One region of the Listeria sp. ILCC792 genome, then DNA from elsewhere that is predicted to be linked to it. Evidence: predicted binding sites of a transcription regulator. Region 1 holds the regulator's gene; the other holds the start of a gene.

Region 1 (7,581 bases):
GACAAAGTGAGCGAAAAAGAATGGAACGTCCAAATTGGGATTATTAAAATGAAAATAAAAGAAACTGATTTGGAATACATTCAGCCTGAAAAGCCGAAAAAACAACGCGTAATTACAAATGTTCGAAATACGGAACCAGTGCGCGCAGAACTTGATCTCCGCGGCATGCGTTATGAAGACGCACTTTTTGAAGTCGATAAATATATTGATGAAGCGCTACTTGCTGGCTATCCGCGTGTGGCGATTATTCACGGAAAAGGAACTGGCGCGCTTAGAACGGGCGTCACGGAGTTTTTGAAAAACCACCGCATGGTAAAAAGTATTCGTTTTGGCGATGCAGCTGAAGGCGGAAATGGCATCACAATTGCTGAATTGAAGTAGTGAGCAAAAAGATGGCTCTATGCGTCTAGCTGGTGCTATACTAAGTATACAAATTGTGTTAGGAGTTGAAACAAGCATGGCTAATATACTTGAAATTACCGATGCAAATTTTGAACAAGAAACAAAAGAAGGTTTAGTGCTTACAGATTTCTGGGCAACGTGGTGTGGTCCTTGCCGCATGGTTGCGCCAGTTTTAGAAGAAATTGCGAATGAACGTGGCGAAAGCTTAAAAATCGTCAAAATGGACGTAGATGAAAATCAAGAAACACCAAGCAAATTTGGCGTTATGAGTATCCCAACTCTGCTTATTAAAAAAGATGGCGAAGTAGTGGATACAATCATTGGCTATCGTCCAAAAGAAGAGCTCGACGAAGTCATTAATAAATATGTATAATGCTACCAAATTATGGTAAAATAAAGACATCGCAAATTTTTGCGATGTCTTTTGTATGATGATAAGGAGTTGATCAAATGGTATCCGCACACTTGCAAAATAAATTAGCACTTCTACCTGATCAGCCAGGTTGTTACTTAATGAAAGATAAGCAAGGCACCATCATTTATGTGGGGAAAGCCAAGATACTTAAAAATCGTGTGCGTTCTTACTTTACTGGCGCCCACGACATTAAAACGCAGCGTTTAGTCCAAGAAATAGAGGATTTTGAATATATTGTAACGAGCTCGGACGTGGAGGCGCTCCTCCTCGAGATTAACTTGATTAAAAAGCATGATCCGCGCTTTAATATTCGTTTAAAAGATGATAAAACCTATCCTTTTATTAAAATTACGAATGAAAGGCACCCGCGTCTGATTATCACAAGACAAGTCAAAAGAGACAAAGGGAAGTACTTCGGACCGTATCCGAATGTATACGCCGCAAATGAAGTGAAAAAAATATTAGACAGGCTGTATCCACTTCGCAAATGCACTACCTTGCCGAACAAAGTCTGTTTATATTACCATCTAGGCCAGTGTTTGGCGCCGTGCGTTTTTGAAGTGGACCAATCCACCTATAAAAAAATGTCGGACGAAATCGTCAGCTTCTTAAACGGCGGGTACAAAGATGTCAAAAAGGAATTGATTGTCAAAATGGATGCGGCCGCAACCGATATGCAGTTCGAAAAGGCAGCCGAATTCCGCGACCAAATTACGGCGATTGAAACGACAATGGAAAAACAAAAAATGACGATGAACGATTTTGTTGACCGTGACGTATTTGGTTACGCCATTGATAAAGGCTGGATGTGCGTCCAAGTTTTCTTCATTCGCCAAGGAAAGCTCATCGAACGCGATGTGTCACAATTCCCGTTTTATACAGAAGCTGAAGAAGATTTCTTGACGTTCATCGGCCAGTTTTATCAAAAAGCAAACCATATTCCGCCTAAAGAAATTTATTTGCCAGATGATATCGACCATGAAGCGGTGCAAGCTCTTTTACCAGATACGAAAATCATCGTACCGAAACGTGGGAATAAAAAAGACCTAGTGAAGCTAGCCTATAAAAACGCCAAAATTGCGCTCAATGAGAAATTTATGTTACTTGAGCGGAATGAAGAGCGAACAGTCGGTGCTGTTGAAAAACTGGGGGAACAAATGGGCATTCCAACACCTTCGCGCATTGAAGCTTTCGATAATTCCAACATTTATGGAACTGATCCAGTTTCTGCTATGGTCACCTTTTTGGACGGTAAGCCAAGTAAAAATGATTATCGTAAATATAAAATTAAGACGGTTGAAGGGCCAGATGATTACGCCACAATGCGTGAAGTTGTACGAAGACGCTACTGGCGCGTATTAAAAGAAGGCTTGCCATTACCCGACTTAATTTTAATCGACGGAGGAAAAGGCCAAATTGATAGCGCAAAAGATGTTTTAATCAATGAGTTAGGGCTTGATATTCCCGTTGCAGGACTTGCAAAAGATGATAAGCATCGCACGAGTCAGCTTCTGTTCGGGGATCCACTTGAAATCGTTCCGCTTGGAAGAAATAGCCAAGAATTTTACTTGTTGCAACGCATTCAAGATGAAGTCCACCGCTTTGCCATCACTTTTCATCGGCAACTGCGCAGTAAATCTGGCTTCCAGTCCATTTTAGATGGCATTCCTGGTGTCGGACCGGGACGTAAGAAGAAAATTTTAAGCCATTTTGGCTCCATGAAAAAAATTAAAGCGGCATCGGTTGAAGAACTTGCTGAAAGCGGTATTCCAAAACAAGTCGCAGAAGCCGTCTATCAAAAAGTCCGCGAAGTGAATGCAAAATTAGCTGAAAAAGAAGAATAGAGGGGAACGAAATGGGTCTAGTCGTTTTAAAATTTGGTGGAACTTCGGTAAGTTCCGTTGCTAAAATTCAAAAAACAGCAGAACAGGCAATCCGTGAATCTGAAAAAGGGCATCAAGTTATTGTCGTCGTATCTGCTATGGGAAAATCTACAGATAAGCTGGTGCAAATGGCAGAAGAAATCTCCAAAACGCCTAGCAAACGCGAAATGGATATGTTGCTTTCAACAGGCGAACAAGTGACGATTGCACTTCTTTCCATCGCGCTTCAAGAAATGGGGCAGGAGGCTGTTTCCTTTACAGGCTGGCAAGCGGGTATTGAAACCGAAGAAGTGTATAGTAACGCCCGAATTTTAGACATCGAAAGAGAAAAAATTACAGCGGCACTTCAGGCGGGCAAAATTGTCATTGTTGCGGGCTTCCAAGGCGTGACGCAAAGCGGAGAAATTACAACGCTTGGTCGCGGCGGCTCCGATACAACAGCGGTTGCCCTTGCAGCCGAATTTGCAGCCGAAAAATGTGCGATATGTACAGATGTGGACGGCGTATATACAACTGATCCGAGGTTTATTAAAAAAGCAAAAAAACTGGCGCAATTAACGTATGATGAAATGTTGGAGCTTGCGAATTTAGGGGCCGGCGTTTTACATCCGCGTTCTGTGGAATATGCGAAGAATTTTAAAATCCCGCTTGAAGTGCGTTTAAGCCATGGGGTGGAAAATGGGACGATGATTGAGGAGGAGATTTATGTGGAGAGTGCAAAAGTAGTTCGCGGCATCGCGTTTGAGGACCAAATTACGCGCGTGACGATTCATTGGAGCGAAAAAGAAAATATGCGTGTCTCAAAAGTGTTTTCGGAACTTGCGAAAAATAATATTGACGTGGACATTATTATTCAAGGCATTACGGGACTTGGCCATGGCAATCTTTCCTTCACAATTAAATCGGCGGCGCTCTTAAACACGCTTGCTGTTCTTGAAAATAAAAAAGCAGAAATTCAATATGAAAAACTTGAATCTGAACAACATTTAGCCAAAGTTTCCATTGTTGGTTCTGGTATGGTATCGAACCCTGGTGTGGCGGCGCGGATGTTTGAGGCGCTCACTGAAAATGACGTAGCAATCAAAATGATTAGCACGTCAGAGATTAAAGTTTCTACCGTCGTGCCAGATCGAAAAATGATTGAAGCAGCCCAAGTTTTGCATGATACCTTTGAATTAGAAGACTAGAAAGTGACTTTTTGTCGCACACCTTCAATCTATGGATTGAAGGTGTGTTTATTTTTGCTATAAAACGGTAGACTTTCCCAATTTAAAAACCCGCCTGAATGAGGCGGGTTAAAAGGTGTGTCTATTAACGAATATCACGGAATAAACCAATGACTTTCCCTAAAATCGATACTTGGTTTAAAATAATGGGTTCCATAGTGTCATTTTCGGGTTGTAAGCGGAAATGATTCGCTTCTTTAAAGAAACGTTTACAAGTTGCTTCGTCTTCGTCTGTCATTGCAACTACAATTTCTCCGTTTGTTGCATTACTTTGTTTTCGAACAATAACTTTGTCTCCGTCTAAGATGCCGGCATTAATCATGCTTTCACCATCAATTTCTAACATAAAAATATCTTTTTCACCGGCAGCCATGCTCTCAGGCAGCGGGAAGTATTCATCAATGTTTTCAATCGCAGTAATGGGCATTCCAGCCGTCACTTTCCCAATTAAGGGGATATTCACAACAGCAGGAGTAGGAACATCATCTTCCATCGACAAGATTTCAATGGCACGAGGTTTTGTCGGGTCACGTCTAATAAGTCCTTTTGTTTCCAAACGAGCAAGATGGCCATGGACAGTTGAACTTGAAGCTAAACCTACAGCTTCGCCAATTTCACGAACAGAGGGCGGATAGCCTTTGTCCTTAACTTCAGATTTTATAAATTCATATATATCTTGTTGTCGCTTTGATAATTTCATGGTTTTCACCCCGTTATTTTAATTAGTTGTTACCAATAGTATAGCAAATGTTTTTTGGATATGCAAACAAAGGTTCGATTTTTTTGTTGACAAAAACGAACGAACGTTCTATAATAATAAAAAAAGCGAACATATATTCCGTTGGAGGGGATTAAGATGACTTTGAAATTATTTTGGGATAAATACTATATTGCGATTATCTTTGTTGTTGCTTCTGTACTTATGGGATTAACATTACTATTTTATGCGAGTGCAACAAATGAAAATAAATATTCAACGATTGACGTAGCATCTGGAGATTCATTATGGGTTCTTGCGAATGAACATGCCGAAAAAGCGAACATGGATAAAATGACTTTTATTAAGTGGGTTGAAAAAGAAAATCATTTAAATAACAGCACATTAAAAGCGGGAGATGAAATTGTTATTCCGATTAAGAAAAATGAGATGAACCGCGACTCAACAATTCAATTAGCAAATGAGTAATTTTGTACAGTAATACGTTTTAAATAAAGGGTACGAACTAAAAATATATTCAGCAGCAATCGGTCGCAACGAACTGGTTTTACATTTTATGCTATAATAAAAGAAACACATTGATGAATAGGATGAAATTTATGTTGGAAAAAGCTAAAATTAATCGAATTAATGAACTTTCTCGTAAGAAAAAATCAGAAGGCTTAACAGCTGATGAAAAAATAGAGCAAGAAGAATTGCGGAAAGAATATTTAAAATCATTTCGGACACATATGAAAGGAACCATTGAGAATACAACAATCTTAGATCCGAATGGAAAGGATATCACCCCTTCAAAGGTGAAACAAATGCGCAAAAAAAGAAAATAAATAGCTGAAATGAGCATAAATGAACAAACGAACAAAAAGTTTGATCATTTATGCTTTTTTGGTTGTGTAATTTAAGTTTTAGGAATAAAATGGAGGTAGTTAAAATTTTAAATTAAGAGAGGATGTTTCATTTGTTCGATAAAACTGATCAATTAGCGATTAACACGATTCGCACACTTTCAATGGATGCCATTCAAAAAGCAAATTCAGGTCATCCAGGTTTACCTATGGGTGCAGCACCTATGGCGTATACATTATGGTCTAAAGTTTTAAATGCTAATCCAGCAAATTCACGCTGGTTTAACCGTGACCGTTTCGTATTATCTGCTGGACATGGTTCTATGCTTTTATACAGTCTGCTTCATTTAAGTGGTTACAAATTAAGCCTCGATGATTTGAAAAACTTCCGTCAATGGGACAGCAAAACGCCTGGACACCCTGAATACCACCATACTGACGGTGTTGATGCTACTACAGGTCCACTTGGTCAAGGCATTGCGATGGCTGTTGGAATGGCTATGGCAGAACGTCATTTAGAAGCAATGTACAATCGTGATACGTTTAAAGTTGTAGATCATTATACATATGCGTTATGTGGCGATGGTGACTTAATGGAAGGTGTTTCTGCCGAAGCAGCGAGTCTTGCTGGTCATCAACAACTAGGTCGTCTTATTGTGCTGTATGATTCAAATGATATTTCCTTAGACGGCGATTTAGATAAGTCGTTCTCTGAAAGTGTGAAAGCTCGCTTTGAAAGCTACGGATGGGAACATTTACTTGTGAAAGACGGCAATGATACAGCTGAAATTTTAGCGGCCATTGAAAAAGCGAAACAAAATACATCGCAACCTACGATGATTGAAGTGAAAACTGTAATCGGTTTTGGTGCTCCTAATGCCGGCACTAGTAAAGTTCACGGCGCTCCTCTAGGCGCTGACGGTGTGAAAGCAGCAAAAGCAGCTTATGGCTGGGATTACGAAGAAGATTTTTATGTGCCGAATGAAGTTTATGAACGCTTTGGTAGCACAATCGCGAGCCGCGGAGCACAAGCTGAAAAAGCATGGTCTGATATGTTTGTTGCTTACAAAGAAAAATATCCAGAGCTTGCGAAACAATTGGAGTATAGCTTAGATGGCAAATTGCCAGAAGGATTTTCCGATAAATTACCAAAATATGAAGTTGGCGATAAAGCTCTTGCAAGTCGGGCGACAAGCGGTGAAGCTATTAATGTGCTTGCTGAAACATTGCCGCAATTATTTGGTGGCTCAGCCGACTTAGCTGGTTCAAATAATACGACGATTAAAACAGATGGTGAATTTACAAAGGATACACCACAAGATCGCAATATTTGGTTTGGTGTTCGTGAATTTGCGATGGGAGCTGCTTTAAATGGTATGGCTCTTCATGAAGGCTTGAAGGTTTACGGCGGAACATTCTTCGTATTTTCGGATTATTTACGCGCATCCATTCGCCTTGCAGCTATCCAACATCTACCAGTAACCTACGTTTTAACTCATGATAGTATTGCTGTTGGGGAAGATGGACCGACGCATGAACCCGTTGAACAATTAGCGTCGCTACGTGCAATGCCAGGTTTATCGATTCTTCGCCCAGCTGACGGGAACGAAGTGAATGTGGCTTGGAAATTAGCCGTAGAATCAACTAACAAACCACATGCGTTAGTGTTAACACGCCAAGGGTTGCCTGTACTTCCAAATACGAGTGAAATTGCTGAAGAAGGCGTACGCAAAGGCGCTTACGTTCTGTCTAAAGCGAAAAAAGATGTGCCTGATGCGATTTTACTTGCAAGCGGATCTGAGGTGCACTTAGTTGTTCAAGCACAAGAAGAGCTAGCTAAAAAAGGCGTTGATGTTTCTGTCGTTTCAGTGCCATCATTTGACCTTTTTGAAACACAATCTGCTGACTATAAAGAAAGTGTCTTACCAAATGCTGTACGTAAACGTGTAGCCGTTGAAATGGGCGCGAGCTTTGGTTGGGAGAGATACACCGGGCTTGATGGCAAAGTCATTGGTATTGACAAATTTGGCGCTTCAGCACCAGGTGAAACGATTATTGAAAACTATGGTTTTACAGTCGAAAACATTGTAAA
Region 2 (7,581 bases), on a different contig from region 1:
AATCACAAAAAAGAAGCACGAATCTGTAAAATTATTTCCTACGTGATTATCAAACCTAGCATTTAATGCTAGGTTTTTTGTTTTGAAGGAAAATACGCATATAAAGTACGCTAAATGTGATAACAACAATGCTTTTCGATACTAAAGTGGTGTCAATTGGGCTTGTGATGAGGGCATAAACAAGGGGTAAAATGACGATAAACTTTAATTTGATATCTGTAGTTGGAAGATTTTTTGTGATGGTAATCAGTAGCGCGACAAAAAGAATAATCATGAGCAAACAACCGAGAAAACCTACTTCGCCAAGCAGCATCGCCCAATAAGAATCCGTGGCAAATTGGGGGTTGCTTGGCGCGAGTCCCCATACACTGTCTAAATTGTAATACGCATAATACGGTGAATAATTGACGCGCGCAGCATGGGAGCCAAACATGCCCAGTCCCCCGCCAAATGGAAAATAGTCTTGGGCGATTTTAAACGAAGTTCTGAGCAACAAGCCACGAGCTTCTTGTGTGTTTCCGATAAGTTGATTCATAATCCGATCTGCATTTAGCCAAATGAATCCCCCACCAAGTAACGCGATAATCGCAATTGGAATCCGTTTAAGATACGGAAAAAGAAGCAGTAAAAGGTATAGACAAAGATAAAAGCCGATGGAAGTACTTCTCCCTGCAATAAAAATCAAAATGAAATTGAGCGCTAAATAAAGATAAGGCGGCTTTTTTTGATCAATGAGTTTAAAAAAGGTAGCTAAACTTGATAAAATTAAAATAACTAAGGCAAACTGCGCAGGATGACCGAAACCAAATGAATAGGTATAACGGTCAAATCGCATATCAAATGGCTGCAAGAGAGGGATAAAAAAGTTGATTATGTAGACGGCTAAACAACTAAGTGTTATGAACCAAGCTAAGCCTGTAAAAAACGATTTGGTAGAGGTGAGCTCAATGTTTTGAAAAAGATATTGCCCGCTTAAATAAAGCAAAACAAATTTAACCATACTAAAAAAAGTAAGCAGCTGATTGATAAGCGTATTTTGATGCAGAGAAAACACATTCGGCGACATCGCAACAATGAACAATAAAAAGATGACACCAATTAAGAAAATTCCGCTGCCTGAAATGCTTTTTTTGCCCTGTGCAGATTCATACACAGCTTTAAAGAAGGCGGCAATGAGGAATACAAGTACAATACCGTTTTCCAAGATTCCACCAATAGGAATAAATTGGGCGATGAAATTTGAGAAGAGGGCAAATACAAATAGTCCAGTAAATAAGTACATGCATGATTCTCCTTAAGGTTTAGAGGGATAAATTACAAGGTCTTGAAAACGTTATCAATTTTCATTTCGCATCAGAAGTTGGCCCGTTTTGTTAAAGTATGAGCAAATTTTTTTGGATAAAAAGGGAGTTTTCCTTGTAAAACAAGTCGAATGAAGTGGCGTACCTATAAAAATCACATGTTTTTTTAGAATCCTTGCTTTTCAAAAAGACTTTTGGGAGCAATATTTGCTTGTCGTGTAGACACCTTGGTAAGTTTAAACTACGGGCTTACATCTATAATGTTAAGTATAGCACACTCGCATCTTCATAGAAAAAATGTACTCTTTTGCATGCAACGCCTAGCAAAATGAAGGGCAGATTTAACCGAATTGTTCAGGCATATGTTGGCACATTAGTTGCGTGATGGATTGGTTAACGCTATCATATGAATATATGACCATATAATAATGGAGTGAGGAAATGAACCATTCAATCTTAGATGAAGAAACCCTTTTTAATGTGACTCAAATATTTAAAGCACTAGCGGATCCTACGCGCGTGCAAATTTTAAATTTACTTCAGGAACGAGAGTATTCAGTGAATGAAATCGCCCGGACACTTGAATTTAACCAAACGACTGTATCGCATCAATTGCGTTTTTTAAAAAATTTGCGGTTAGTAAAATCACGTAGACAAGGGACGACCATTTTTTATTCTCAAGATGATAACCATGTGCTAGAACTACTCGCGCAAGCTATCCGGCATGTTCACCACGAGTAGCCTTACAGCATTATTTGTTTTTTTATGGTAAAGTAAAAGCAAACAAATCTTTGGGGGAAAAGCATTGAAAAAATTAACGGCAACACAAAAAATGTTAGTGATTATTGGAATCATTTTGATGGTTGCAGTAACGGTTTTAGGACTTATTTGGAACAATCAATTGGCTGTTGTCATCGTGCTCGGCGTCATCCAATTTATACTCATACAAGCAGTTTGCTATGTTGGCATATATTCACAAATGAAAGTGGGCACTTCAAGAGGCACTAAGCTATTTAGTTGGGGAATTTTAACCACGTTTTTATTTTCAGCAATCATTGCCATTTTTGCTCCAGAAAACTTCAGATCCTATTCCGGTGCAATCATTGCGCTGTTAGGATACGGTTCCGCGCTCATTATGCGCGAAGTAGAAAATACGAATCCAGCAAACAAAAATCAAAAACGCGAAGAATAATGAATGGAAGGAGTGATTTTGATGGGCATTCATCAATATTTTCAAAGTTTATCTGATTTAGAAAACATTTATCGTTGTCCCGGGAAATTTAAATATCAAGAGCACTCAGTGGCAGAACATTCATTTAAAGTGACACAAATCGCTCAGTTTTTTGGAAATGTGGAAGAGCAAGCAGGAAATGAAGTGGATTGGCGCTCACTATATGAGCGCGCATTAAATCACGACTACTCGGAGCTTTTTATTGGCGATATTAAAACACCCGTCAAATACGCCACAGCTGAACTCCGTGAAATGCTCTCTGAAGTGGAAGAAAGCATGACGCAAAATTTTATTGAGCGGGAAATACCAGAAGAATTTCAGCCGACTTATCGCCATCTTTTAAAAGAAGGTAAAGATATGACGCTTGAAGGGAAAATTTTAGCCATTTCAGATAAAGTTGACTTGTTGTACGAATCATTTGGCGAAATTCGTAAAGGCAACCCAGAAAATATTTTTGTTGAAATTTATAGTGAAGCACTCGCAACAATTTATGAGTATCGTGATATGGAAAGTGTGAAATATTTCTTGCGTGAAATTTTACCAGACATGCTTGGTGAAAAAGGCATTCGCAAAACGGACTTGCCAGAACTTACGGCTGAAATAACAACAAAAGCGCTTCAAGATGGACAAAACTAGCGAAATGGTGAGAGGAAGATGAACGATGCTGGACCAAATTTTATCGGCAATTTTCTTCCCGGGCGTACTTGTCATTATTTTTGCGCGTGTCACGTTAAATCGTTTTGTGGCGTTGATTTTAATGGTGGGACTCATTGCTGCTAGCGCCAAACTTGGTTACACGGATACGTGGTGGCTTATTATAATTGATGCTTTTTCCATGACAGTGGGGTTTATGGTAGCAACAAATATGTTGAAACGTATTCGCGGCCGAGAGGAAGCACATAAATAGGTAAATATGCGATAAAGTGGTAAAATAGAAAAAGAAGGACGTAATCAAAATGATTGCGTTCTTTCTGTTTTACAAAAACAACCGAACGTATTTTCGGTTTTTGCTAGGATATAATTGTGCTTTATGGTAAAATAGAAGAGCTGAAAGTGGAGAAAAAAATGAAGCAGGAATGGGGGACTCACATTGACCGATAAATTTGAACTCGTCTCAGAATATCAACCATCTGGAGATCAACCGCGCGCAATTGAGCAATTAGTTGCTGGCTTAAATAGCGGCCTAAAACACCAAACTTTGCTTGGGGCAACCGGAACAGGGAAAACGTTCACGGTGTCCAACGTGATTCAAGAAGTCAATAAACCGACGCTGATTATGGCGCATAATAAAACGCTAGCTGGACAACTTTATAGTGAGTTTAAGGAATTTTTTCCAAACAATGCGGTGGAATATTTTGTTAGTTACTACGATTATTATCAACCGGAAGCTTACGTCCCGCAAAGTGATACGTATATTGAAAAAGATGCTAGCATTAATGACGAAATCGATAAATTACGCCATTCTGCGACTGCTTCATTACTCGAGAGACGCGATGTGATTATTATTGCCAGCGTATCGTGTATTTATGGTTTAGGTGCACCAGAAGAATACCGGGAATTAGTTGTGTCGCTACGTCCAGGTATGGAAATCAGTCGCGATGTTTTATTACGCCGCTTGGTGGACATTCAATATGACCGCAATGACATCGATTTTCAGCGCGGACGTTTTCGTGTTCGCGGCGATGTGGTTGAAATTTTTCCAGCGTCGCGTGACGAGCATTGTATTCGCGTTGAATTTTTTGGTGATGAAATCGAGCGAATCCGCGAAGTAGACGCACTCACGGGAGAAATTACAGGTGAGCGGGAACACATTTCAATTTTTCCAGCATCTCACTTCGTTACCCGCCAAGATACGCTCAAAAAAGCAATTGGAAACATTAAAATCGAACTCGAAGAACGTTTAAAAATATTACGTGCGGATAATAAACTTTTAGAAGCGCAACGCTTAGAACAAAGAACAAACTATGATATTGAAATGATGGAAGAAATGGGCTATTGCTCAGGAATTGAGAACTATTCAAGGCATTTGGCACATCGCCCAGCAGGCTCGACGCCGTATACGCTACTTGATTATTTCCCTGATGACTTCCAAATTGTTATCGATGAGTCGCACGTAACCATGCCGCAAATCCGCGGAATGTACAACGGTGACCAAGCAAGGAAGCAGATGCTTGTTGACCACGGGTTTCGTTTGCCATCAGCCCTCGATAACCGCCCGCTACGCTTAGAAGAGTTCGAGAAACACATCAATCAGATTATGTTTATTTCTGCAACTCCGGGTCCGTACGAACTCGAGAAAAATCCAGATGTTATCGAGCAAATCATTCGGCCAACAGGACTGCTTGACCCTGTTGTTGAAATTAGACCGATTGAAGGGCAAATCGATGATTTAATGGATGAAATTAATGAGCGCACAGAAAAAGATGAACGCGTACTCGTAACAACACTGACCAAGAAGATGGCGGAAGATTTAACGGACTATCTAAAAGAAGCTGGCATCAAAGTGCAATACCTCCACTCGGAAGTGAAGACGCTCGAGCGGATTGAAATCATCCGCGATTTACGCCTTGGCGTGTTTGACGTCCTAGTCGGAATCAACTTACTTCGTGAAGGAATAGATTTGCCAGAAGTTTCCCTTGTTGCAATTTTAGACGCGGATAAAGAAGGCTTCTTGCGATCAGAACGCTCACTTATTCAAACGATGGGTCGTGCGGCGCGTAATGAACACGGAAAAGTTATTATGTACGCCGATAAAATTACCGATTCAATGCGCGTTTCAATGGAAGAAACCGAACGTCGTCGTCATATTCAAGAAGCGTACAATGAAGAACACGGCATTACGCCGAAAACGATTCGCAAAGAAATTCGCGGCGTAATTGCGGCAACTACTGCTGTAGAAGGTGAAGAAGAGGCACGTCCAGATTTAAGTAAACTAACAAAACAAGAGCGCGGACAGCTTATTGAAGATATGGAACACGAAATGAAGGCGGCGGCTAAAGCGCTTGACTTTGAACGTGCAGCGGAACTTCGTGATGCATTACTCGAATTAAAAGCGGAAGGATGAAACGAATTTGAATAAAGATAAAATTATCATTCAAGGGGCAAGAGCCCATAACTTAAAAAATATCGACGTTGAAATCCCGCGTGACAAACTGGTCGTCATGACGGGGCTGTCTGGATCGGGGAAATCTTCCCTAGCTTTTGATACAGTCTATGCGGAAGGTCAGCGTCGTTACGTGGAGTCGTTATCAGCTTATGCACGCCAGTTTTTAGGCCAAATGGATAAGCCAGATGTAGATTTAATCGAAGGGCTCAGCCCAGCTATTTCCATCGACCAAAAAACGACAAGTCGAAATCCACGTTCCACAGTCGGAACCGTAACGGAAATTCATGACTATTTAAGATTGCTTTATGCACGTGTTGGGCACCCAATTTGTCCGAACCACGGCATCGAAATTACATCACAAACCATTGAGCAGATGGTGGAGCGCGTTTTAGAATACCCTGAAAAGACACGCCTGCAAGTGATGGCACCCATTGTTTCTGGCAAAAAGGGCACACATAAAAAAACGCTTGAAGAAGTCAAAAAACAAGGTTACGTGCGCATTCGTGTTGATGGAGAAATCTATGATATTAACGACGAGATTACAATTGAAAAAAACAAAAAGCATTCTATTGAAATCATCGTTGACCGAATTGTTATTAAAGAAGGCATTCAGTCGCGCTTGTACGATTCGCTGGAATCCGCACTTCGATTAGCGGACGGCTATGCGGTTGTTGATGTTATGGGCGAAAAAGAATTACTATTTAGCGAACATTATGCCTGCCCGTATTGTGGCTTCACAGTTGGGGAACTAGAGCCGCGCATGTTTTCTTTTAACAGTCCATTTGGCGCGTGTCCGACATGTGATGGTTTAGGTACGAAACTAGAGGTGGACGTTGAAACGGTCATTCCAGATACTTCGCTTTCTTTAAAGGACGGAGCAATTGTTCCGTGGCGTCCAATTAGTTCGCAGTATTATCCGCAAATGCTGGAATCGGCATGTAAGGAATTCGGGATTGATATGAAGAAGCCGTTTGAAAAGCTATCGAAAGAAGAACAAAATATCGTTTTAAATGGTTCGGGTGACCAAGAATTCTTCTTTAAATACCAAAATGATTTTGGAATGACAAGAGAAACATGGATGCCATTTGAAGGGATTTTACCGAACGTGGAAAGGCGTTACCGGGAAACAAATTCGGACTTTACGCGTGAACAGATGGCGCAATATATGACGGACTTACCGTGTCCAACTTGCCATGGTTACCGTTTGAAGGAAGAAGCACGAGCAGTGAAAATTGATGGCAAACATCTAGGCGAAATCAGCCATTTTTCTGTGACGGAAGGCCTGGAATTCTTTTCAGATTTGGCTCTTTCAGAAAAGGAAAGTCAAATTGCGGCTCCAATTTTAAAAGAAGTACGGAGTCGTCTAGGCTTTTTAAATAATGTAGGTTTAAATTATTTAACGCTTAGTCGGGCGGCTGGAACGCTTTCGGGCGGGGAGGCACAACGAATTCGACTAGCGACACAAATTGGTTCCCGCTTGACGGGTGTGCTGTACATTTTAGATGAGCCGTCCATTGGCTTGCACCAGCGAGATAATGACCGTCTAGTTGAAACGTTGCAAAACATGCGTGACATTGGAAATACGCTTATTGTCGTGGAACATGATGAAGATACGATGATGGCTGCGGATTATTTGATTGATATCGGTCCAGGCGCCGGTGAACATGGTGGACAAATTGTGGCTGCGGGTACACCAGAAGAGGTGGCTAAAGATAAAAATTCAATAACTGGACAATATCTTTCGGGAGAAAAATTCATTCCAGTACCAAGTTCACGCCGAGATGGAAATGGCAATAAAATCGAAATTGTTGGTGCGAAGGCGAACAATTTGAAAAATGTCAGTGCGGATATCCCACTTGGAACATTCACATGTGTGACGGGCGTTTCAGGTTCTGGAAAAAGCTCGCTTGTAAATGAAGTATTACGAAAAGCGCTGTCGCGCA

Evidence for each region. Region 1 encodes LexA, which represses DNA repair genes until DNA is damaged. Its sites were predicted from a motif close to CGAACATATGTTCG; they were not measured.
Region 2: uvrB (excinuclease ABC subunit UvrB) is a predicted target of LexA. The motif match lies at 3,522-3,535, and genes of this name have one in related genera.

The regions. Positions count from the first base shown of each region.
Region 1 is NZ_FYBO01000001.1:274,087-281,667, forward strand. Features, by position in the region: gene CFS60_RS01340 (endonuclease MutS2) at 1-381, shown strand, start outside; gene trxA (thioredoxin) at 458-775, shown strand; gene uvrC (excinuclease ABC subunit UvrC) at 853-2,661, shown strand; gene CFS60_RS01355 (aspartate kinase) at 2,673-3,887, shown strand; gene lexA (transcriptional repressor LexA) at 4,012-4,626, opposite strand; gene yneA (cell division suppressor protein YneA) at 4,783-5,112, shown strand; gene CFS60_RS01370 (DUF896 domain-containing protein) at 5,244-5,471, shown strand; gene tkt (transketolase) at 5,603-7,581, shown strand, end outside.
Region 2 is NZ_FYBO01000004.1:77,857-85,437, reverse strand. Features, by position in the region: gene CFS60_RS06400 (DNA-binding protein) at 1-66, shown strand, start outside; gene CFS60_RS06395 (DUF4408 domain-containing protein) at 56-1,282, opposite strand; gene CFS60_RS06390 (metalloregulator ArsR/SmtB family transcription factor) at 1,743-2,042, shown strand; gene CFS60_RS06385 (hypothetical protein) at 2,107-2,493, shown strand; gene CFS60_RS06380 (HD domain-containing protein) at 2,515-3,168, shown strand; gene CFS60_RS06375 (CsbA family protein) at 3,197-3,439, shown strand; gene uvrB (excinuclease ABC subunit UvrB) at 3,623-5,596, shown strand; gene uvrA (excinuclease ABC subunit UvrA) at 5,604-7,581, shown strand, end outside.